2 regions of the Alteromonas sp. ABE4_545 genome follow, and region 1 is predicted to be linked to the other one. Evidence: predicted binding sites of a transcription regulator. Region 1 holds the regulator's gene; the other holds the start of a gene.

The links. The regulator FNR, encoded in region 1, switches genes on or off when oxygen is low (the NO sensors DNR and NnrR bind a similar motif). The targets are predictions, from matches to a motif close to TTGATCTAGATCAA.
Region 2: ccoG (cytochrome c oxidase accessory protein CcoG) is a predicted target of FNR. The motif match lies at 6,199-6,212, and genes of this name have one in related genera.

Annotation. Positions count from the first base shown of each region.
Region 1 covers NZ_JBSWYY010000022.1:11,962-23,530, forward strand. The annotation lists gene ACXAH6_RS16120 (DUF2987 domain-containing protein) at 1-364, shown strand, start outside; gene rssA (patatin-like phospholipase RssA) at 403-1,314, opposite strand; gene ttcA (tRNA 2-thiocytidine(32) synthetase TtcA) at 1,319-2,263, opposite strand; gene uspE (universal stress protein UspE) at 2,349-3,272, opposite strand; gene fnr (fumarate/nitrate reduction transcriptional regulator Fnr) at 3,425-4,165, opposite strand; gene ACXAH6_RS16145 (sulfite exporter TauE/SafE family protein) at 4,193-4,861, opposite strand; gene ccoS (cbb3-type cytochrome oxidase assembly protein CcoS) at 4,858-5,052, opposite strand; gene ACXAH6_RS16155 (heavy metal translocating P-type ATPase) at 5,049-7,451, opposite strand; gene ACXAH6_RS16160 (FixH family protein) at 7,459-7,971, opposite strand; gene ccoP (cytochrome-c oxidase, cbb3-type subunit III) at 8,070-9,023, opposite strand; gene ACXAH6_RS16170 (cbb3-type cytochrome oxidase subunit 3) at 9,028-9,198, opposite strand; gene ccoO (cytochrome-c oxidase, cbb3-type subunit II) at 9,198-9,803, opposite strand; gene ccoN (cytochrome-c oxidase, cbb3-type subunit I) at 9,815-11,248, opposite strand; gene ACXAH6_RS16185 (hypothetical protein) at 11,488-11,569, shown strand, end outside.
Region 2 covers NZ_JBSWYY010000005.1:51,932-63,500, reverse strand. The annotation lists gene ACXAH6_RS06665 (ABC transporter permease) at 1-138, shown strand, start outside; gene ACXAH6_RS06660 (ABC transporter ATP-binding protein) at 153-1,001, shown strand; gene ACXAH6_RS06655 (alginate export family protein) at 1,110-2,309, shown strand; gene ACXAH6_RS06650 (thiol:disulfide interchange protein DsbA/DsbL) at 2,388-3,014, opposite strand; gene ACXAH6_RS06645 (DUF6942 family protein) at 3,179-3,715, opposite strand; gene ACXAH6_RS06640 (serine/threonine protein kinase) at 3,715-4,695, opposite strand; gene ccoG (cytochrome c oxidase accessory protein CcoG) at 4,692-6,131, opposite strand; gene ACXAH6_RS06630 (hypothetical protein) at 6,352-6,726, shown strand; gene ACXAH6_RS06625 (DUF3016 domain-containing protein) at 6,874-7,398, shown strand; gene ACXAH6_RS06620 (acyl-CoA dehydrogenase family protein) at 7,467-9,227, opposite strand; gene ACXAH6_RS06615 (NUDIX domain-containing protein) at 9,356-9,958, opposite strand; gene ACXAH6_RS06610 (efflux RND transporter periplasmic adaptor subunit) at 10,016-11,077, shown strand; gene ACXAH6_RS06605 (efflux RND transporter permease subunit) at 11,081-11,569, shown strand, end outside.

The DNA.
Region 1 (11,569 bases):
GAAGATGGCTGAAGCTCATGTTCTTGTGGAGTTAGATGAGCCCGCTAATGTGTGTGATATGTCGGTGCAAATCGAAACAAAGCCTCAAGCGCTAAAGCAGGCATATTCTCATGAGGAATTAGTACAGATTGAAGAGCAGTACAAAGCCTTTTTCGATGAAATGGGCGGGTTTTTGTCATTTATGATGCCTGATGTAGTGGGGCTGCAAATTCACTTTACAAATCATTCTCTCAACACCGCACTTACTGATAATTTGCGTATTGAAGACGGTGTTTTATCGCTAACAGACGACTGGCTGGCTACGGGGCAAGCGTTGTCGTTACCCGAGACTCCCTTTCGCATCACGGCAGTCGTAGAAAAGTAGTGAAGGTGTGTGCGTAAGTCACGCAATAAAAAGCCAGCTTATTCTGCTGGCTCTCTTTCATAAAGTAATTGGTATTCAATTTGTTTGGCTAATCGTTCAACCGTTTCTTTACCCGTTTTGCACATTTCTTCAGCGCGATGAAACTCCATCAAACCCACGTCGGTAAGCTGCGGTTCAAATAGAAGATCGGGTGGCTCACCTGCCAACCTTGAGCGCGTAACCCGTGCTTGAAGAATTTCGAGCGAATTACTCATCACACTCAAAATGCCGGGAGCTTGGCGCTTTTCCGATTTGTCTTCTGGCGTAAACCATTGACGTACAACATCTTGTCCTCGCTTGAGAAAGTGCTCGGCCTTTTCGTTGGTTTCTTCGTGCTCTACGGCTTGTTTCGCCAGTCGAATAGGGCGTGAATCAGCGTTGAGATTAATGGCGATCACAAAATCTGCCCCCAGCTGACGGCATAAATTTACCGGCACAGGGTTAACCACGGCACCGTCAACCAACCACCTGTCGCCATGGGCGATAGGCGAGAATAATGCTGGTATGGCGCAAGACGCTTGTATTGAAGTGCCCACTTCGCCCTTGTTGAATACCACCTCACGGCCCGTGTATAAATCGGTCGCGACACAGGAAAAGGGCTTTTGCATTTCTTCAAAGGTCGGTGCGCAAAACTCATCTTTGAGTTTATCGAATACTTTCTGGCCACTGGCTAAGCCGCCTCTTCGAATTCCCACACCCATCAAAGATAAAACTTGCCACTCGGTAAGTGAACAGGCCCATTCTTTTAACTCTGGTAATTTGCCAGACGCATAGGCAGCGCCGACATATGCGCCAATGGAACAGCCCGCTACAACGTCAATTTGTATGCCTAATTCTTCTAACGCTTCAATGATGCCAATATGCGCCCATCCACGAGAAGCGCCAGAGCCTAGCGCAATACCGATCTTCATACCGTTACTTATCCGTTAAGTTGATGATCTCAATAGAGTCCTCAGTGTCTACGGTTTTTATCTCGGGTGCAAGATCTGGTGCGTCGAAACCAATATCACCATCTTCGACTGGCGTATCACTGCGTTGTACTGCTTTAAAGTCGAATAACTTACTGTCGGCCAAATGGGAAGGCGCAACGTTTTGTATTGCTCTAAACATAGACTCGATACGCCCAGGGAAACGGCGATGCCAGTCTTGAAGCATATGCTTAATGTTTTGGCGTTGTAGGTTTTCTTGTGAGCCGCATAGGTTACAAGGAATGATCGGAAAATCACTGATGGCAGAATACTTTTCGATGTCTTTTTCTGCGCAATAGGCTAATGGACGAATGACAATGTGCTTGCCATCATCGCTCACTAGTTTAGGCGGCATAGATTTTAGCTTGCCACCATGGAACATATTTAAGAATAAGGTCTCTAGCATGTCGTCACGATGATGGCCCAAGGCAATTTTGGTTGCGCCTAGTTCAGTGGCCGTGCGATAGAGTATGCCACGACGTAAGCGAGAGCACAGAGAACACGTGGTTTTCCCTTCTGGGATTTTGTCTTTAACGATAGAGTAGGTGTCTTCTTCGACAATTTTGTATTCAATGCCCAAAGAAGCTAAATATTCCGGCAGAATGTGTTCGGGAAAGCCAGGCTGCTTTTGGTCGAGGTTAACCGCAACAATATCAAAATGAATGGGGGCAATTTTGCGTAAAAACAACAAGATATCCAGCATGGTATAACTGTCTTTACCACCAGACAAACACACCATCACTTTGTCTTGATCTTCAATCATGCCGAAATCTTCGATGGCTTTACCTACGTTACGACGAAGACGTTTTTGGAGCTTATTGAAGCTGTATTTTTGTTTACTTTGTGATGCGGCACTGGCGTCAGTTGCCGAGGTATTGACCTGGTGACTCATAATAGATATCGGGCTTGCCTATAAAAGGCCGGCATTATATCTGAAAATCACCATGGGTTTCACTAATAACATGCACCACGCCAAATTAGCCCTGAATCGGCGACACAAATCCGTCGGGCTTGATTGCCAATACATCACAATTCAACGAATCGATAACATGCTCAGCAGTATTGCCGATGAGTGCAGCAGATAGCCCCACACGGCCTACGGTACCGATAATTACTAATTCAGCATCGATTGTCTCAGCGACTAGTGGCACTACTTTTTCGGGTAACCCTTCGCGAACATGACATTGATCTAACGGGAGCGAATAACGTTTCGCATGCAGTTCCATCTCTTCTAAATGGTGATTTTTCACCGAGTCATTGTAGCTCACGGGGTCAAATTCCGGTACTTCTATTGCTATGTTGAGTGGAGTGCCTGGGTAGCTATTAACCAAGTGCACGTGGCCACTTAGTAACTCGGCATAATCTTTGGCGATCACCGTAATCTTGTCGTTTAGCTGGGCGTGCTCTCGGTCTTCCGTGCCGACGTTTACCGCAGCGATAATGTTGCCATTGTCTGGCCAATCATGTTCGTTAACCAGTAATACAGGAACAGGGCATTTGCGTAGTAAATGCCAATCGGTTGGTGTAAATATCACCGATTTAAAGTCGTCGTGAGCCTTGGTTGCTTTAACTACAACATCGCTTTCATGTTGTAGCGCAGCTTTAATAATTGCTTCGTAAGGTCGGTTGTTCCATTCAACAACTACCTCTATTTTCGCGCTAGTTTGGCTTTGCAGATAACTATTGAGCCATGATTTTCTGTCGGCAACAACGGCTGCACGCATTGCTTCACGTTCTTCAATCGACAACATGGTTGTCATATCGTACGAAAAGTCATATACGGTCATAAACGCTGTTATGGACGCATTGGTTTTTTCAGATAACTCTAGTGCGCGAGAGAGCGCGGGCTGGGAATCGGAATCTGGGTCGATGACGACAAGTAGCGCGTTATAGTTAATCATATCAAACACCAAACAGTTCGTTTACGTAATGTAAGTGTAGGCGTTTTTAAGCGGATTACTAAATAAACTAGTTGTTCTAGATCAAGCGAATAGGGGATTTAAAGCACATTAAATTCGGAGTTTAATGTGCTTATGATACGGGCCTTAGAGGCTTAGCAAGGAATGCTGGTGGTTGGAATATCCATGCTGTGGAGTTTGTCATCCATTGCATCAAAATCGAGAATTGTGATCAGTTTACCTTCAACCTTGATAATGCCTTCTTTTTGAAAGCGAGTCAGCAAGCGAGAAATGGTTTCTACCGTCAGCCCTAGGTAATTGCCAATCTCGTTGCGCGTCATACTCAAATTAAATTGTTTTGACGAAAAACCGCGCTCTTCAAACCGCTTGGATAAGTGGGCGAGAAAATAAATTAAGCGTTCTTCGGCGGTACGCTTGTTAAGTAGCATCATTAAATCGTGGTCATGTTTAATTTCTGCACTCATAAAGCTCATGATCTGATGTCGCAACTTAGGGAATTGTACCGACATTTTGTCTAGGGTTTCGTAAGGTAATTCGCACACCATCGCGGTCTCTAACGCTTGGGTAAAGCTCTGGTGGGCGTTTTCTCGCAAGGCATCAAAGCCAATAATATCGCCGGGGAAATGGAACCCGATGATTTGCTCTTCACCATCGGCATCACTTACGAATGATTTAAAGGAACCCGCTCTCACTGCGTAAAGAGAGGTAAATTTGTCACCGGCTTCCACTAGTTTGTCGTTTTTATGTAATGGCTTTTTACGTTCGATAATATCATCGAGCGACTCAATTTCGGTTTTGTTTAACGACACAGGTAGACAGAGGTGGCTGAAACTACAGCTCTGACAGTGAATAGAAAATTCGGTATTCTTAGCCATAACAATCTTTATAGTCCTTTGGAGACCTTAGTTGATACTATTGATCGCCAAATAAATCAAGTATAAGCCGTAGTTTATCAGAACAAGCGCGATGAGTCTGCGAGTAATTTTATGCTTATACCAACGAGAGAGTGAATGTGCGCCAACATGCATTAAGAGTAGGCTAGGCAGTGTCCCTAAACCAAACGCCAACATCGTTACAGCACCATTAAGCATACTACCAGATGCAAGGCTCCAGGTTAAACTTGAGTACACTAAACCACAAGGCAACCAACCCCAAATAAACCCATAGGGAAAGGCATACAGTGGGGTTTTAAAGGGAACAAAGCGTTTGGAAAAAGGGTGTATTCGCTGCCACAGCAAAGCACCGATCTGCTCCAATCGGCGTAAGCCCATAAACCATTGCCCCAAATAGGCACCCATTAAGACTAGCATGGTGCCGCTTACCACGCTTAAAACAGGCAATGCAAAAATATGCGATGTACTCGCCATTTGTCCGAGTAAACCGGTTAACGCACCGGCGAGGGTATAGCTGACAATGCGTCCTGCATTGTAGGCGAGCGCATAAGGCAACGTTGACCTTTGTTTGGGAACAGCCGCAGACATAGCCACCACAATGCCGCCACACATTCCCAAACAGTGTACGCCGCCTGCCATACCGACTAACAAGGCCGCGAAAAAGTGAAGGTCATTCATTTATTGTTGAGCTTTTGACGTTCTTGGGCGAGCTTTTTCTCTTCAGGAGGAAGATCATCATCAAACAAAATACTGTATCCCTGACGCTCTAAGTCTTCGAATTGCTCAGACTTAACGGCCCAAAAAAATACCCCAATAGCAATGGCAACAATAATAATCGCCAATGGGATCAGCACATAAATAATGCTCATGTTGACTCCTGTTTTAGCAATCGCGCAGAGTTGTATACCACAATGATACTACTCAACGACATGCCAATTACCGCCATCCAAGGCGTGAGAATACCCAATATCGCAAAGGGCAAAATTATCACGTTATAACCTACTGCCCACAGAATATTTTGTCGGATCTTCTGCTTCGTTTGCTTAGCAATGCTGAGTAACTCGGCAACCAGGGTTAATTGTGGATTAAGTAGCACGATATCGGCGGCATTTTTGGCGACATCAGTAGCGTTACCTACCGCGATAGACACATCGGCAGCGGCCATTACTGGCGCGTCATTAATACCGTCTCCCATCATCAGAATACGGCGGCCTTTAGCTTGTAATGCCTGAATATGTGTATATTTGTCTTCGGGCTTTTGTTCAAATTCAAAGTCTTGCAGTGACAACTGATCCGCCACATGGGCGACTTGGGCCTTGGCATCGCCACTTAATAGTAGCAGCCGATAATGGCTTAATCGCGACAACAATGTTTTAGTTTCTGGCTTGATCACATCTCTTACATCGAATGCTGCTACAAGTTGCTCATTACAGGTGAGGAACACGTTAGCGAGCGGAAATTGCTCATGGTTAGTTGCTTTAGTGTAAGTGCGCGAACCGATTTGCCAGTGTTTACCTTGCCATGTTGCCCCAATACCTCCGCCGGCGGTCACGTTAAAATGAGACAGGTTTAACACAGGGAAGTCTGCGCCAGTAAACGCGCGAGCAATGGGGTGTTCTGAGCGACTCTCTAAGTTCGCTGCTATGGATAATATATCGCTGTGTGAATAAGTGTCATCGGCTATCCATTGCTGTGCAATGACAAACTTTCCTTCGGTTAACGTACCTGTTTTATCCAACGCGATGATATTAACACGTGTTAACGTTTCTAATGCTTGGGCATTTTTGATTAACACGCCTTTTTTGTTGAGCTTTGCCATTGCACAAATCAATGCAGTGGGTGTGGCTAGCCCCAAGGCACAAGGGCATGTTGCTACTAATACGGCAATCATAATCCAAAATGCATGGTCGTTGCCGAGGGCCCACCAAAACCCAAATGACCCAAACGCGATCAACAAAACTGCCAACACAAAATACCGTGAAAATGTATCTGCCAGCTGAGCAATACGGGGCTTTTCAGCCATTGCCAATGTTTGTAAGCGCAAGATCTGGCTGACCAATGCATGTTTGAGCGTTGCGGTGACTTTTACAGTTAAGGTATTTGTTTGATTTATTGTGCCTCCGTAAACCTTCGCGTGTTTGCTTTTATTCACCGGAGCGAATTCGCCAGTTAACATTGATTCGTCAACCAGAGCTTCACCTTCTTCTATGACACCGTCGACAGGAATGGTTTCACCTGGCTTAACCACAACAATGTCACCTTCGCGCAATTGTTTAGCTAAGCACGGTGTTAATTGGCCGTCATCACCGATACGCAGGGCTGAAACAGGAACGTAATGCGTTAAATTTGCAGATATTTCCGTTGCCTTATGCCGTGCACGATGCTCAAGAAACCGGCTCAATAGTAACAAAAAGATAAACATACAAATCGATTCAAAGTAAACGTCATTTGCGTGTAATAGGGTTGCTTTAATACCTGCAAAATAAGTGGCAAATATCGCAATAGTAATGGGCACATCCATATTGACCGTTTTCGCTTGCAAGGCTTTTAATGCACCCAAATAAAACTGACTGCCTGAATAAAAAACAACGGGTGTCGTGAGTACCAGTGCAACCCAGAAAAAGTAATCTTTGGTTTCAGGTGCAATATTGCCAAAGAGGTCGAAGTACAAACCAGCCATTAACATCATGACTTGCATGGTCATCAAGCCAGCTAAACCGAGTTTTTTAAGCAAATGTTGGTGTTCGTTCTGAAATGACGCTTCATGTTGATCGGGCTGAAAGGGCTGAGCGTCGTAACCAATTTTTTTTAACTGGTTGAGAATTTGGCTCAGTGTGACTTGTGATTTTTCCCACGTGACGGCGGCGCGCCGCTGGGCAACATTCACCGAAACCTGAACAATACCTCGCACTTTTGCGAGCTGTTTTTCTATCAGCCACCCACAGGCGGCGCAGGTTATGCCTTCTAAAGTCAGTTGTATTTGGGCGTGTGAGCCTTGTTCATAAACAAACTCTTCCTGTAGTGCAGGTTCGTCATAAAGCGCTAATGTCGCCAGTGTTTTATCGAGTTCGTCATCGCCTTTGGCTGCGGGTGATGTGCGGAATTGGTAATAGTCTTCAAGCCCGTTGGCAACAATTGACTCGGCAACGGCCTGACACCCTGGACAACACAACTGTCGAGGGGCGCCCAGTATTTCTGTAAAAAACGGTGAATCGTCTTCACAGGGAAGCCCACAATGATAACAGGCGTTGGCAAAATCTTTGGTCATAAACGGGCTAGGGAACTAACGCAAATGGGCCGGAATAGGGCAATGTTTGATTTTTTTGAATTTTCCACGCCTCGTCGAAAGGGGTAAGGGTAATTAACCATTTACCGCTCAAATCGGCTTCGGTGAAAGCGCGATAAATCCCCTTGGCATCGCGGGACAATAACACTTCTACGTCTCGTGATTTCAGGGTGACATGATAAAAACTCAATTTCATCGCGGTACCGTCTTTTGGCACGCCGGAGTCAAATTGCAATGCAATAGCGCCATTATCGATAGTCAGTGAGGTTTGAATATTGCGTCTTTTCGCTTCTTCTATCCGGTCGATACTCATGTTGATCGCCTTGCCTTCTTTGTAGTAGTCATCAACGACCAAACTGTGTTCAGTGTGTGTGGCAAGGTAAAAAAGCACGTAGCCCATAATTAATGTGGCGAACGGTACGGCGATAAGAAACCACGGCCAAAATTGTTTGTACCAAGGTGTAGAAGCGTCAATATTACCCATAGCAGGAATACTCATCATTTTCAGACTAGCTACCTTAACAGAAAGGTAGGGCTTATTATTGATTTTACACAAAAAAGCCCCGTAAAAACGAGGCTTTTAACCATTATTAAACGGCGTTAATGAGACAAGCTGTACACGTATGTTGCGACTACGTGTATCTTGTCGTCGCCCAAGGTCTTTTTGAATGAAGGCATCACGCCATTTCTACCATAGGTGAGTGTTTCGGTGACGGCGCGTTCGCTAGCACCGTACAACCAAATGTTGTCTGTTAGATTAGGCGCTCCCAACATCTGGTTGCCTTTTCCGTCCATACCATGACAGGCTGCACATACCATAAACCGAGCTTTGCCTGCTTCAGCTAAACTTTGGTCAACCCCTTCGCGCCCACTTAAACTTAATACATACGCTACGGTTTCTTTGATGCCTTGTTCACCCATTGCGGCAATCCATGCGGGCATTGCGGCTTGGCGTCCAAGTGTGAGGGTTTCTTTAATTTTGGCACCAGAGCCGCCGTATAACCAATCGTCGTCTGTGAGGTTAGGGAAGCCGCCGTTTTGGCCTCGCGCATCTGAGCCGTGACATTGGGCACAATTTTGAATAAACAAACGCTGGCCTACTTGTACGGCTTCTTCGTTATTCGCGAGTTCTTCGACTGGTACTTTTGCGTATTCAGCAAAGATTGGGTCGTATTTTTCGGCCGCAAAGTCTAATTCACGGTCGTATTTCACAATCATTCCTTGCTCTTTTGCATCAATACGCGCTTGTGCAGACTCTTCCAGTGATAATACGCCTTGGTTTGAACTCTTCCAACCTAGTATGCCCTGGTAGCTACCAAGCCCAGGGAACAGAGCAAGGTAGATAAAACCCCAGACGATTACAACGTAGAATAAAATCGTCCACCAACGAGGAAGTGGGTTGTTGAGTTCCTCGATGCCATCAAATTCATGGCCCATTGATTCGCCTTCCGGCACTCCGGTGTGGTTGGCCAAACACCAACGCAACAAGAAATAGCAGCCAATGATACTGCCTAAAGTGATCACAGTGATCCAAATTGTCCAAAACATGCTCATGAGTTCAAGACTCCTGCTTATCTTTTGATTCTACTTTTTCTTCATCGGCGAAGGGCAGGTTAGCGGCCTCTTCAAACTTTTGTTTATTGCGGCCACTGAAGGCCCAAAAAACAATACCGATAAAAGAAACAAAGACGATGACAGTGAAAATGCTGCCTACAATACCTTGGTCCATTATTTTAAATGCGTCCCTAGTGATTGAAGGTAAGCAATAAGGGCTTCCATTTCTGTTTTACCCTTAACTGCCGCTTGTGCCCCTTCGATATCTTCATCGGTGTAAGGCACGCCAAAATCGCGAAAAACTGACATTTTCTTCGCGGTGTCATCGCCAGTAAGCTGGTTTTCTGCTAACCAAGGGAAACCAGGCATGTTTGACTCAGGTACTACGTTTCGCGGATTGATAAGATGAACACGATGCCACTCATCACTGTATCGCCCACCTACACGGGCTAGATCAGGGCCTGTGCGTTTTGAACCCCACAGGAACGGATGTTCCCATACTGATTCACCGGCAACACTGTAATGGCCGTAACGCTCTGTTTCAGCGCGGAAGGGACGAATCATTTGAGAGTGACAGCCCACGCAGCCTTCCCGAATATAAATATCACGCCCTTCTAACTCTAACGCAGTGTAAGGGCGCAAGCCTTTTACCGGCTCCATCGTTTGCTGTTGAAACATTAACGGCGCTATTTGCACCATTGCACCAAAGCTTATCGCCACCAAGATTAAAATGGTAAGCAGGCCGACGTTCTTTTCAATTAACTCATGTGGATTATTCACCGAACGACTCCTTATGCTGCTTGTGGTTCAGGTTGAATGGCGATGCTGTCTTTAGGAGCACGTACTGTTTTCCATGTGTTGTACGCCATCACAAACATGCCTGCTACAACAAAACACCCACCGATAAAGCGCATTACGTAATACGGTTTAGAAGCCTGTAGTGCTTCTACAAAGCTATAGGTGAGCGTGCCGTCTGCGTTAACTGCGCGCCACATCATGCCTTGCAGTACGCCAGACATCCACATTGCAACTATGTATAACACTACGCCGATAGTGGCTAGCCAGAAGTGCACATTAACGAGCTTAGTACTGTACATGGCGCGTTGCCCAAACAGGACAGGGATCAGGTGATACAAAGACCCAATTGACACCATTGCAACCCAACCGAGTGCGCCAGAATGCACGTGACCAATGGTCCAGTCGGTGTAATGTGACAGTGCGTTAACCGTTTTAATTGCCATCATTGGGCCTTCGAAGGTAGACATACCATAGAAAGACAACGATACAATCAAGAACCGAAGAACAGGGTCGGTGCGCAACTTATGCCAAGCACCAGACAAGGTCATAATCCCGTTAATCATGCCGCCCCAAGAAGGCACAAACAAAATAAGCGACATCACCATGCCCAAAGACTGAGTCCAGTCTGGCAGGGCTGTGTAGTGTAAATGGTGAGGACCAGCCCAAATATAAAGTGAAATCAATGCCCAGAAGTGAACAACCGAAAGGCGATAGGAGTAAACAGGGCGGCCCGCTTGCTTAGGAACAAAATAATACATCATTCCTAAGAAACCAGCGGTTAGGAAAAAACCAACCGCATTGTGCCCATACCACCACTGCATCATGGCATCTACGGCACCGGCGTAGAGTGAATAAGACTTAGTGAAAGAAACCGGTATTGCCATGCTATTGCCGATATGCAGTACTGCAACCGTAAGCATAAAGGCACCGAGGAACCAGTTAGCCACATAGATGTGTGAAACGCGGCGGATGACCAAGGTACCAAAGAAGTTGATGATGTAAGCAATCCATACCAAGGCGATCAGGATATCGATAGGCCATTCAAGTTCAGCGTATTCTTTGCTAGACGTGATACCAAAAGGAAGGGTTACGACAGCAGCAACAATAATTGCCTGCCATCCCCAAAAGGTAAACGTTGCCAGTTTGTCGCTAAATAGTCGTACCTGACAGGTGCGCTGAACAATGTAGTATGAGGTTGCGAACAGGGCACAGCCACCAAATGCAAAAATAACCGCATTGGTGTGCAATGGACGCAGTCGAGAAAAGGTTAACCATGGCACATCAAAGTTCAGAGCTGGGGCAAATAATTGCGCTGCAATAAAGGCTCCCAGACCCATACCAATGATGCCCCATACAATGGTCATAATGGTAAACTGCCTTACAACTTTATAGTTGTAATCAGGTTGTGCTTGGCTTATTTCACTCATTTTTATGAATCTTCCACTTCAAAAAAATTGGGTTTGCCAACTGGTGTTGCGCTTCGTGCTTGATAAAGTCTACGCCTTATTCAAAGACTCACGCATTGTTATGGGTATTAAATGCCCAGTTGGTATTGCGGATAATAAGGTGTCAGAATGTAAAAAGATACCTTACCTCACAGCGCTGTTGATCTTAGTCAATAAACAACTTAAGACGAATTCACACTTTGAAAAATGCACTAAACGTAATGTTCACAAAAATATCACAAGTAGGCCGCTGTTTATTGTTGTCTTTTAGTCTTATTTTTATTGGTTGTACGGATGAAAACA
Region 2 (11,569 bases), on a different contig from region 1:
CAAAACGGTAGCTCTGAGTCGTTGGCTCGTATCATGGTGGCGGTATTAACCATTGGTGCTATCGGTTTTGTGCTTGATCGAATTATGCTCAGCGTGCAGCGTTTTGTGAGCTGGGACAAAAACAGCGTATTGCGCTAAGTGGAGGAAAAACGATGACAACTAAGCATCTAGAACTCAGCCAGGTTGGTATTGAATTTCCAACACCAAAAGGCCCTTTTACTGCCCTTACTGATGTGAACCTAAAGATTGCCAAAGGCGAATTTATCTCGCTTATCGGGCATTCAGGCTGCGGAAAATCGACCGTGTTAAACATTGTTGCTGGTCTACACCAAGCAACAATGGGCGGCGTAATTTTGGATGGAACCGAAGTACGCGAGCCCGGCCCTGAGCGCGCGGTGGTGTTTCAAAACCATTCATTGTTGCCTTGGTTAAGTGTTTATAAAAATGTTGAGTTAGCCGTGAAACAAACTCAACGTGGCCGTGATAAAAAAGGCATGCGTGATTGGGTGATGCACAATTTGGAATTGGTGCACATGACTCATGCCCTCGACAAGCTACCATCAGAAATTTCGGGAGGGATGAAGCAGCGCGTAGGTATTGCTCGTGCGTTGGCGATGGAACCCAAGGTGCTGTTGATGGACGAACCCTTTGGTGCACTAGACGCCTTGACTCGAGCTCACTTGCAAGACTCGTTGATGGACATTCATGCCAATTTAGGTAACACCGTTATTATGATCACCCATGACGTTGACGAAGCGGTGTTGCTATCTGACCGCATCGTCATGATGACCAATGGCCCATCGGCCACGATCGGTGAGATTTTAGAGGTGAACTTGCCGCGTCCACGAGACCGTATTGCTTTGGCCGATAACAGTGAATACAACCATTATCGCCATCAAGTACTCAGCTTCTTATATGAGAAGCAAAAAAAGATTGAGCACGTTACCGGACGCTCGGCGACTAAAGGAAAAACGGAAGCCAAAAAAAGTGACGCTGCCTAAGTCATATTCTAGCTAATTTATTGATTTAATTATAAGTAATAAGCCTGCCTCCTTTGCCGTTGGGCAAAGGGGTAAGGGCTGCTCGCTCAAAATTTAAGGAACGCAAACATGAAAACACAATTGAAAACGTCTTTTTCTCTCGTCGCGATGGCCTTAGTGGCGTCGTTTTCTTCTCACGCTGACGTATTTGAAGCCTTGTCGCAAACCAAAGCGTCTGTCGACTTTAACTTGCGCTATGAATCTGTTGACCAAGACAATGCACTTGCAAACGCCGATGCGTTAACGCTGCGCACTCGTTTGGGCTTGAAATCTGGTGATTACAAAGGTTTCTCATTCATGGTAGAAGCGGAAGACAGCCGCATTGTACTAGGGCAAGGCGACTACACGGTTGGTCCTACGGGTTACAATGTTGGGCAATATTCTGTTATTGCTGATCCTGAAACAACAGAACTCGACCAAGGTTATGTGCAGTATAAGAAAGACGCCCTTACGGTAAAGGCTGGTCGCCAAGTGATTGCTTTAGATGGTCACCGTTTTGTTGGGCATGTAGGCTGGCGTCAAGACCGTCAAACCTTCGATGCGTTAAGTGTAAATTACAAGTTTGGTGATGCTGGTCAGGTAACGTATGCGTACGTGACACAGCGCAACCGAATTTTTGCTGAAGCCGCTGATTTAGATTCAAAAGATCATTTTATCAATGGTTCTTATACCACCGATTTTGGTAAATTTACCGCATACGCCTATTTGCTTGAAGTCGATAACAACACAGACAATGCCCTTGATACTTATGGCATTAGCTACTCAGGTAAAACGAAAACAGATTCGATGACGTGGTTGTACGACGCTGAATTTGCAACCCAAAGCAGTGAGTCGGCAGCGGCAGACTATGATGCTAGCTATTTGAACTTGGTCGTTGGAGCAACAATTTCGGGTATCACTGCTAAAGTGGGCTACGAAGTACTCGGCTCTGATGACGGTATGTATGGGTTTTCAACGCCACTGGCTACACTGCACAAGTTCAATGGTTGGTCAGATCAATTCTTGGCGACACCGGCTCAAGGTTTAACAGACGCTTCGTTTACTCTAACCGGTAAGGCTGCGGGTGGTAAATGGTTGGCGGTTTACCATCAATTTGATGCAGACGATGCAACAAATGGCGTATCAGACTTAGGCTCTGAAATTAACTTGCAATACACTACCAAGTTTATGGAAAAAGTGGGCTTTGGTATTAAGTATGCCAAGTATAGCGCAGGTGATATTAAAGTAGACGCAGACAAACTATGGGTTTGGGTATCGACTAAGTTTTAATTGTTTTAGTGAATGTAGCTATTCAACGTAAATAAAAAGTCCCGCATGAGCGGGACTTTTCTGTTTATGCTGATGTGATTACTTTTGCTGTGTTAGCCAAAGGATCAAATCGAGTTGATCGTCGACACTCATGTCGCGTGTAAATGTAACCTGATATTTACCGTTAACGATAAAGTTAGGTACGCCACGAACGTAAGCGCGGTAATCATCAATGGTTTTTTGATTCTTCTTGAACATGCTGTTTACGCCAAAGCTTTTAGCAAGCTTGTCGAATTCAGCACCGTCAACACCGTTGATAACAAAGATGTTGCGCAGGTCTTTCATGCCTGTGATAGAAGCGCGTTGTTTGTGCAAGTAGTCAAAAATCGCTGCGTTTAGCGAGTCTGATTGTTTTAATGCACGAGCAATCATCATTGCTTTAGTGGCATCTTCTTGTACATCTACTGGCGCAGAAGGCATGAAATTCACGTGAACTTTGTTGAACTCAGCTTTGCCGCCTAATTTCTTTTTCAGCATTTCTACAAAAGGTTCGGTGCGGTAACAGTGCGGGCACCAGAACGAGAAAAACTCAGTCACTTCTGGTTTTGCACTCGCAGCTTCGTTCAGCACTGTATAGTGCGTTCCTTCTTCCCATTTTGTGTCTGCTGCACAAGCTTGTAACGGAAGTAATACTAGCAAGCCTAGCCAAACTACCAGTTTTTTCATAACAACCCATTCCCTAAATAGATAAAAATAAATCGCAAAAAGAGTAACACAGCCAATTTAACTCGCCTAGTCAGCGGCGACAAGTCACGCAAAATCATTGGTAAAGTGTTGGTGTATGTCGTATGCAGAGTTTAAGGGCTTTAGCTGAATGTAAGATGAAGCGCCTAACGACTGAGCAGTGTTGATGCATCAGGCCAGTATTCGTTAATCAGACCAACGAGAGTGTCTATTTTAATATTGGATAATTGGCGATAGTCAAAGTAAGGGCACACAATCACGCGCTTTTGCTGATTAATCGCAAAGTCGTCGTTTAACCAGAACAAGCTATTTGCAATGGGGAGTCCTTTGGCGTAGGTTTTTCCCATTACGATATGCAAACCCGGTTCTTCACAGGTAGGGGGAGAAAAACTCAATAGGGTATTGCTGTTCAATTGTAACAAGCTTGCGTCTCGCATAGCTTGCCAAGTAGAAAAGCCGGTTTTGAATGTAAACGTGTCGGGTAGGGCGAACAGAAGTTTGGCATACACATTAAATACTTTTCGCCAGCCATTGCCACAGGCATTACCCACAGCCGCCACTTCATTATCGACTAGCGGGCAAACTTCGCGGCCTTCGTGTGTGAAAGCGAAGTCAGGGCGGTTAGCGATGTATACGCGCAACCTCGCATTGGCATCGCCCAGTGCTAAGGGGGTGATATGCATTAAAAACCCGCAAACCCCAGCGTTAAAGGTGGCTCTTGTAGGGCCGCAAATTGCTCTTTTAATGCGAGAATTTGGTTTTCCCAATATTTATCGTCGGCAAACCAAGGAAAGGCGCGAGGAAATGCCGGGTCTTGCCAGCGTTGGGACAGCCAAGCCATGTAGTGCACCATTCGCATTGCACGTAGTGGCTCAATCAGCTTTAGCTCAGCTTCGTTAAAAGGCTGAAACTCTTCATAGGCTTCAATTAGCGTATCGAGTTGTAACTTCTGCTGTGCTCTATCGCCTGAGAGCATCATCCATAGATCTTGTATTGCCGGCCCCATACGGCTGTCGTCCAAGTCAACAAAGGTAGGGCCATCTCGCCAGAGAATGTTCCCTGCATGGCAGTCGCCGTGTAAGCGAATTGCGTCGGTGGTATGGTATTGGGCTTCGGCTTCTTTGATCACTAAATCTAAAATAGTAAAGAATGCTGTATGCAAATGAGCAGGGATCAGTTGTGTTTCGCTCAACACTTGTCGCGGTATGGTTAAATAACTTTCAGCAGACATAACCGGTCGATATGCAAAAGGTTTTGACTGCGCAACACGATGCATACGGCCAATGAAACGGCCCATCCATTCTAAGTGGTCGAGGTTATCGTTTTCAAACTGACGGCCACCCGCGGAAGGGAATAGGGCAAAGCGAAAACCTTCGTAGTCATGCAGGGTATTCCCGTGGATGGCGAGGGGTGCAACAACCGGAATTTCAGCATCTAGGAGTTCTTGAGAAAACTGATGCTCTTCGAGAATTTGTTCGTTAGACCAGCGTTGAGGTCGGTAGAACTTTACGACGTACCTTTGCCGCTCGTCATCCATAAATTGGTACACACGGTTTTCGTAACTGTTGAGGGCGAGTAAACCCGACTGCGGGTATATACCGATAGTTTCTAGCGCCTGAAGGATAGTGTCAGGCGCTAAACCAGCAAAAGAGAAATCTGTCATAGACGAGGATATAGGAACTTAGTTGACGCTTCTTGTTCAACTACTTTACCACTATCGTCGGTGGTTGACACTTGGAAGTAAATTTCAGTGACAGAATCTTTTAAATTATACGGGTCGGTGGCAACCGAAACGGGCAGGGTGAATACTTCGCCACCGTTCACCGTTACTGTTGTATTGCCGATAAAGCGATAGTCAGGTAACCCTTCCACCGTAATGGTATAAGTGTGAGTTTTCTGCGATTTATTCAGCACTTTCAAGGTATATACGTTTTCAATTAGCCCTTCGTTTGTCTCGCGGTAGAGCGAGTTTCTGTCACGAATAATATCGACCTCTAACGGAACCCGATACCAGATATTGGCAACGAGTAACCCGGTCATCACGAGCAAAACAATAAAGTAACCCACCAGTTTCGAGCGGAATATACGCGTGGTTTTACCGTTGAGTTCGTGTTCAGAGGTAAAGCGAATGAGGCCTTTGGGGTAGCGCATTTTCTCCATCACCCCATTACAGGCGTCGACACATGCACCACAGTTAATGCACTCGTACTGTAAGCCATTGCGAATATCGATGCCGGTGGGGCATACCTGCACGCATAGGTTGCAGTCGATACAATCGCCTAGCCCTTTTTCGGCTAGATCGTCGTGGGCTAATTTACGTGGGCGCGGGCCGCGTTGTTCCCCGCGATGGGGATCATACGTCACCGTGAAGGTGTCTTTGTCGAACATGACCGACTGAAAACGGGCATAAGGACACATGTGAGTACACATGATTTCGCGCATCCAACCAGCGTTGCCATAGGTGCAAAACGTAAAAAACAAAATAGTAAAGGCAGACCAAAAGCCGGCGTTAAAGGTGAAAAAGTCGAGGTAAAGTTGGTCGATTGGGGTGAAGTAGCCAGCAAAGGTTATCGAGGTTAACAACGCGACAGTGAGCCAAGCTATGTGTTTTAACGTTTTGCGCCAGAATTTGTCGAAGTCCATGGCGCGTTCATCGAGCTTCATGCGTTTGCTGCGGTTACCTTCTATTTTTTCTTCAAACCATACGTAGATATAGGTCCATGTGGTTTGGGGGCACATAAAACCACACCAAACCCGGCCAGCAAAAGTCGTAATAAAAAACAGCGCGAACGCACCAACAATAAAAATATAGGCTAGCAGGGTTAAGTCTTGGGGCCACAAGGTCAGGCTAAAAATAGTAAAGCGCTGTTCCACTAAGTCGAGTAACACGGCTTGTTCGCCTTGATATTGAATCCAAGGAATACACACAAAAAGAGCAATAAAGAAAAAACCGAAGAATCGACGGAAGGTTTCCAGTGGGCCTTTTACCGCACGAACATAAATACTGTTGCGGGTGCCATCCTGCTTGTCGTTAGGTGACTTTCTCGGTTTGTGTACTTTCACCGGTGTTACATTTTTTACCGGAACTTGCTCATTCATTGCTTACCCTTAAGCAGACTAAAATGATACTGCGCTTTCTAGTATAGCAACCAAGCCGGTTCAAGTATTAATATGGATCAATCAAATATCGAGCGCTTAGACCAAAGTGTAACGAGCCAGCCGTGCTAGGGTTTTGTATAACTGAGTATAAATACGAACCTTGAGGCTGAAAAAAAAGCCAACTACATTCTACACATAAGCTGATGATCATGTGGTGGGTATGTTTCGTTCTTTCGCTGTGATTGCTGAGATATTGCTGTTAGTTTTTTTATTGCAATCACCTTTTGTTCATTATTTTTTGGCAGATGTGCATCACACGCTGTCTAATGCCATGTTGGCCTTGTCTCAGTGGGCCGACAAGCGCGAACTGGAGCAAGTGAAATTGCAGTTGGCGTCGACAAAAGCGGCGATGCGGCCGTATCAAAAAGACTATGTAGACAGCATTTTTTCATCGCAAGACAACGTGCGTCATTTTCATCAAACCTATTGTGAAGGTGGCGACAAAAACCCGTTTGTTTATGGCGCTACTCTGCGCTTGGTGTGTAATCAAATTTCCCAGTCGGATATTTTATCCCCTCGTGAGGCAAATAATTAGGCGGAGAGTCATAGCATTCAGCTGGTTCAGCATTCGTTCAGTTAAGGTTGTGTAGAACTAAAGTGTAACTTTGGGTGTAATAATGTATATTTATTGAACTCAGACACTGGCATTGGGTCTGAATAAAAAAGATGGAAGAGGTGAATTATGCGTAAAATTTTATTACTTTCGGCACTGTCTGTTGCCTTATTCGCAGGTCAGACTCATGCCAAAGCGACAGTTGAAGTAGAATGGAAAGACTCGGCGTCTTATTCTGATGTTCGTCCTACGAGTGAAACCCGCTCCAGCTTTAAAAAGCGCGTGTTTGGTGAGCTTGAAAAATATATGGGTAAACTTGCTGAAGACTTACCTGACGGACAGACGCTCAGCTTGACCGTGACCAATTTAGATTTAGCCGGGCAGGTTTGGCCGTCATCTTTTGTCGGCATGGGCAGCGGTGCACAAGACGTACGTTTGATTAAGCGCGTGGATATTCCGCGTATCTCGTTTTCTTATATTTTGAAAGATGCCGATGGCAAAGAGCTCAAATCAGCAGAAGTGAAACTGAAAGATATGAGTTTTATGGAGCGCTCTCGCAATCAGTTTAATACGTCAGATTCGTTCCGCTTTGAAAAATCGATGCTAAAAGATTGGTTTGACGAAGAAATGGGTGATCAGCTAGCAAAGCTATAGTTGATTATTCAAAAGAAATTTAACGATCAAAAAAGGCGCTCAAGGCGCCTTTTTGTATACCGATTTTCTTATTGGTAATCGAATTCACTACCAGAAATAGCCAGTAAACTATCGCTGCCCGCCATCATTGCGGCCTTATGAGCCTCTTTACGCGGCAATATTCGCTGCATGTAGAAGTGACAGGTTTTTTGTTTACTGCTGGCGAGCGTCGCATTACTCGAACGCGAGCCTGCGTCGGCCAAGCTGTACCACAACACGCCAATTAACGAATACGCTGAGTAATTGAGGTAGTCACAAGCAGCGCCCGCTGCATCAGTTGGAGTGAGTGACAGGCAGGCATCAGAATCGGTCTTCCATTCATCGAGTAACGTTTGAGCTAGCGCCTGCTGTTCAGGTTGTTCTATTGCCGCGACTAATTCATTAAATACCTGATAAGTGGCGTTAAGCATTTCGCCGCCATCACGAGTGAGTTTACGACCAATCAAATCTAGTGCTTGGATACCATTAGTGCCTTCGTACAATTGTGCAATGCGTACGTCGCGCATCAGTTGCTCCATACCCCACTCACGAATAAAGCCGTGACCACCGTACACTTGCACGCCTAGGCTGGTCACTTCCAACCCCATGTCGGTCATAAAGGCCTTACAAATTGGGGTGAGGAATTGTAATACCTGTTCAGCGTGATTCTTGGTTTCGCCGTCAGATAGTTTTTCGATGTCCATGTACTTGGCGTAAACCAAGGATAATGCGCGAGACCCTTCAGTTAAGGCTTTTTGGGTGAGCAACATACGAGCGACATCGGGTTGATAAACGATGGCGTCGGCTTTGTCGTTGGGCTGTTGCACACCTTGTGGGGCACGAGATTGCAAGCGGTCTCTGGCGTATTCCAACGCGCCTTGGTAAGACGCTTCTGCTGCCCCCAGGCCTTGTAAGCCTACTTGAAAGCGCGCATCGTTCATCATGGTAAACATGCAAGCCAAACCTTGGTTTGCTTCACCGACTAACCAACCTGTTGCGCCGTCGTAGTTCATCACACACGTCGGGCTGGCTTTAATGCCCATTTTTTTCTCGATACTGCCAACCGACACGGCATTTAACTCACCCGGTTCGCCATTTTCATCAAGTAAAAACTTAGGTACAACAAATAAACTGATACCTTTCACCCCTTTGGGCGCATCAGGTAGACGAGCCAGTACCATATGAATGATGTTACTGCTCCAGTCTTGATCGCCACCGGTAATGAAGATCTTGTTACCGGTAATGGCGTAACTGCCATCTTCGTTGGGTTCTGCTTTGGTTGAAAGCAAGCTTAAATCAGTACCCGCATGAGGTTCTGTCAGGTTCATTGTGCCTGTCCACTCACCGGTGATCAGCTTACTGAGGTATTGCTGCTTGAGTTCGTCACTGGCGTGCTTGGTTACTGCCAATACCGCGCTTTCGGTTAGCATGGTGGTTAATCGCCAGCTCAAATTGGCAGAATTGAGCATTTCGTGTACCGGCACGGCCATGGTGTAGGGCAGTTCTTGGCCTTCGTATTCGGCACTACCTAACATGGCATTCCAACCGTTGGCGACATATTCCTGATAAGCGTCAGCGAAACCGGCTGGAGTGGAGACCTTACCATCTACCAGCTTACAACCTTCTTCGTCGCCTTCTCTGTTGAGAGGGGCAACAACGTCTTCTGCAAATTTCCCGCCTTGAGCCACAATTTCGTTGGCCAACTCAGCGTCAAAATCTCCTATTCCCAGCCCTGCATAATGGGCATCGAGATTTAACCAATCTTGAAATAAAAACTGAAACTCGGCCAAAGGCGCACGATAGTTAGGCATGACTTGTCTCTCTTTAGTTTTTCAAACGGGTGTTTGAAAATAAGTATACGCGTAATCAAAGTAAAGGCGAAGCACCTCTGTTATAAAAGTGTAGAGTTTTTTTAACGACTCGCTAACAGAAAGCGGGATTATTGCGCAGCGACAAAGCCGTCGCGTATTGGGATGAGGTTATCTTTATGCTCAAGGGCCTTGGCATCCAGTTCAAAAGGCAGGATTTTTTCAAAACTAGACACATTAGGGGCGGCCCATTCTGGCGCAGGAATGACATCATTAAAAGACGCCAAGTCAGAAGATTGTTGGCAACGAAACAGCGGAGTACCATCAGCCAATGTGCTGACTTGCTGTTGTACTTCCACATTCATCCCGGTTAATTGCCACGTGTGGCGATGAGCTGCGCATTGCGCTGATTCGCCGCTTTCCACGCTTCCTTGAGGCAAAACCAACTGGTTCGACGAAGTGTGACGCAGTAACAAAACTTTGTTGTCTATTTTTATCAAGCATGCCGCTGAGCCTGCTTGCATTGCATTGGTCCCACTTGTTCTACAGCTCGGCGCAGTGTGCTTTTCTGCTGTACAGGAAAAAAGCGTTAAAGCTGCGAAAAATACTGACAAGTGAAATTTGAATGGCATGGGATTAGGTACAATGTAATCAATAACAACAGGTGAATACGGCGTTGAACGCGGTGAATCACCGAACGATAAGAATAATAACAGCGGTCTTTTATCGCTCATAGTACTCGCAGCAATTTTATTGTGCTAGCCAGTACCCGATTTACAACAGGAAAGTTTATGTCACTCAAATCCCTTGTATCACCTATGGTGATAGGTGCAGTCGCGCTCGCCAGTTTTTTAGTTTATCTCAATGTTTCAGAAACGGAAGCCACCGACACAGCGCCTCAGCGCGCGACCCCCGTTATGGTGTATACCGTTGTAGAGAAAGATTTTCCTATCACTATTGAAGGTTTAGGTACCGCAAACGCCAATGAATCGGTCACGCTTACCGCGCAAGACACCGACGTGATCACTGCGATTAATTTCGACGATGGCGACGTTGTAAAAGCGGGGCAATTATTGGTTCAGCTTAACAATACTGAAGAATTAGCGAATATGACCGAGTTACAAGTTAACTTGGATGAAGCAACGCGCCAGTTACGTCGGATTAAAAACTTAGCCAAAGAAAGTGCGGCGTCTGAACAATTGCTAACAGAACAAGAAGCCGTAGTGAAAACACTGGAAGCGCAAGTAGAGGTGGCACAATCTCAACTCGATGATTTGCAAATTCGCGCGCCTTTTAGTGGTCAATTAGGTATTCGTCAGGTGAGTTTAGGGGCGCTGGTGCAACCGTCGACTACCATCACCACCTTAGATGACATCAGTCGGGTAAAAGTAGACTTCAGCGTTGCAGAAAATCACTTAGCGAGCCTAGCGGTTGGGCAAAAAGTGTCGGCTCGTTCAGTGGCTTACCCTGATCAGGTATTTGAAGGCAGTATTCGCACGTTAGGTTCCCGTATTGACCCCGTCACTCGTTCTGTATTGGTGCGTGCTGTCATTGACAACGACTCTGCACAGTTACGCCCTGGCATGTTGTTACAAATCACATTGGAAAAACAGGTACTGAAAACACTGGTGTTACCTGAAAAAGCGTTGGTTCCTCATGATGACAAACAGTTTGTTTACGTTGTTGAGGGGGACCATGTTGTCGAAAAAGAAGTAAAAATTGGTGAGCGTCGTCCGGGATGGGTGCAAATTGTTTCTGGTGTGAATGCCAATGATAAGGTGGTAACAGAAGGCACATTGCGAGTTCGCGATTTGTCAAAAGTGAATGTGCTGAACAACGAGCAAGAGGGCTAAAATATGTGGCTTTCAGACGTTTCAGTAAAGCGGCCGGTATTCGCGTCGGTCGTAAACTTACTTTTGTTGATTTTTGGGATTGTTGCAGTGTCTATGTTGTCGCTGCGAGAGTACCCAGATATCGACCCACCCATAGTGTCCATCTCCACCACTTACGATGGCGCATCGGCGAATATCGTCGAAACCCGAATCACTCAGTTACTAGAAGACCGTATCAGTGGTATTGAAGGAATTAAAAATATCACTTCGACCAGTCGCAACGGACGTTCGGATATCACCATTGAATTTAATTTAAGCCGCGATATCGACGCTGCGTCTAATGATGTGCGTGAACGGGTGAGTCGTGCGCTGAACAACTTACCTGATCAAGCTGATCCGCCTGAAGTGTCAAAGTCTAACTCAGATGAAGATGCCATTGTTTGGTACAACCTACGCAGTACCAATTTAGATACCATGGAGCTAACCGATTACGCTGAACGTTATTTGGTTGAC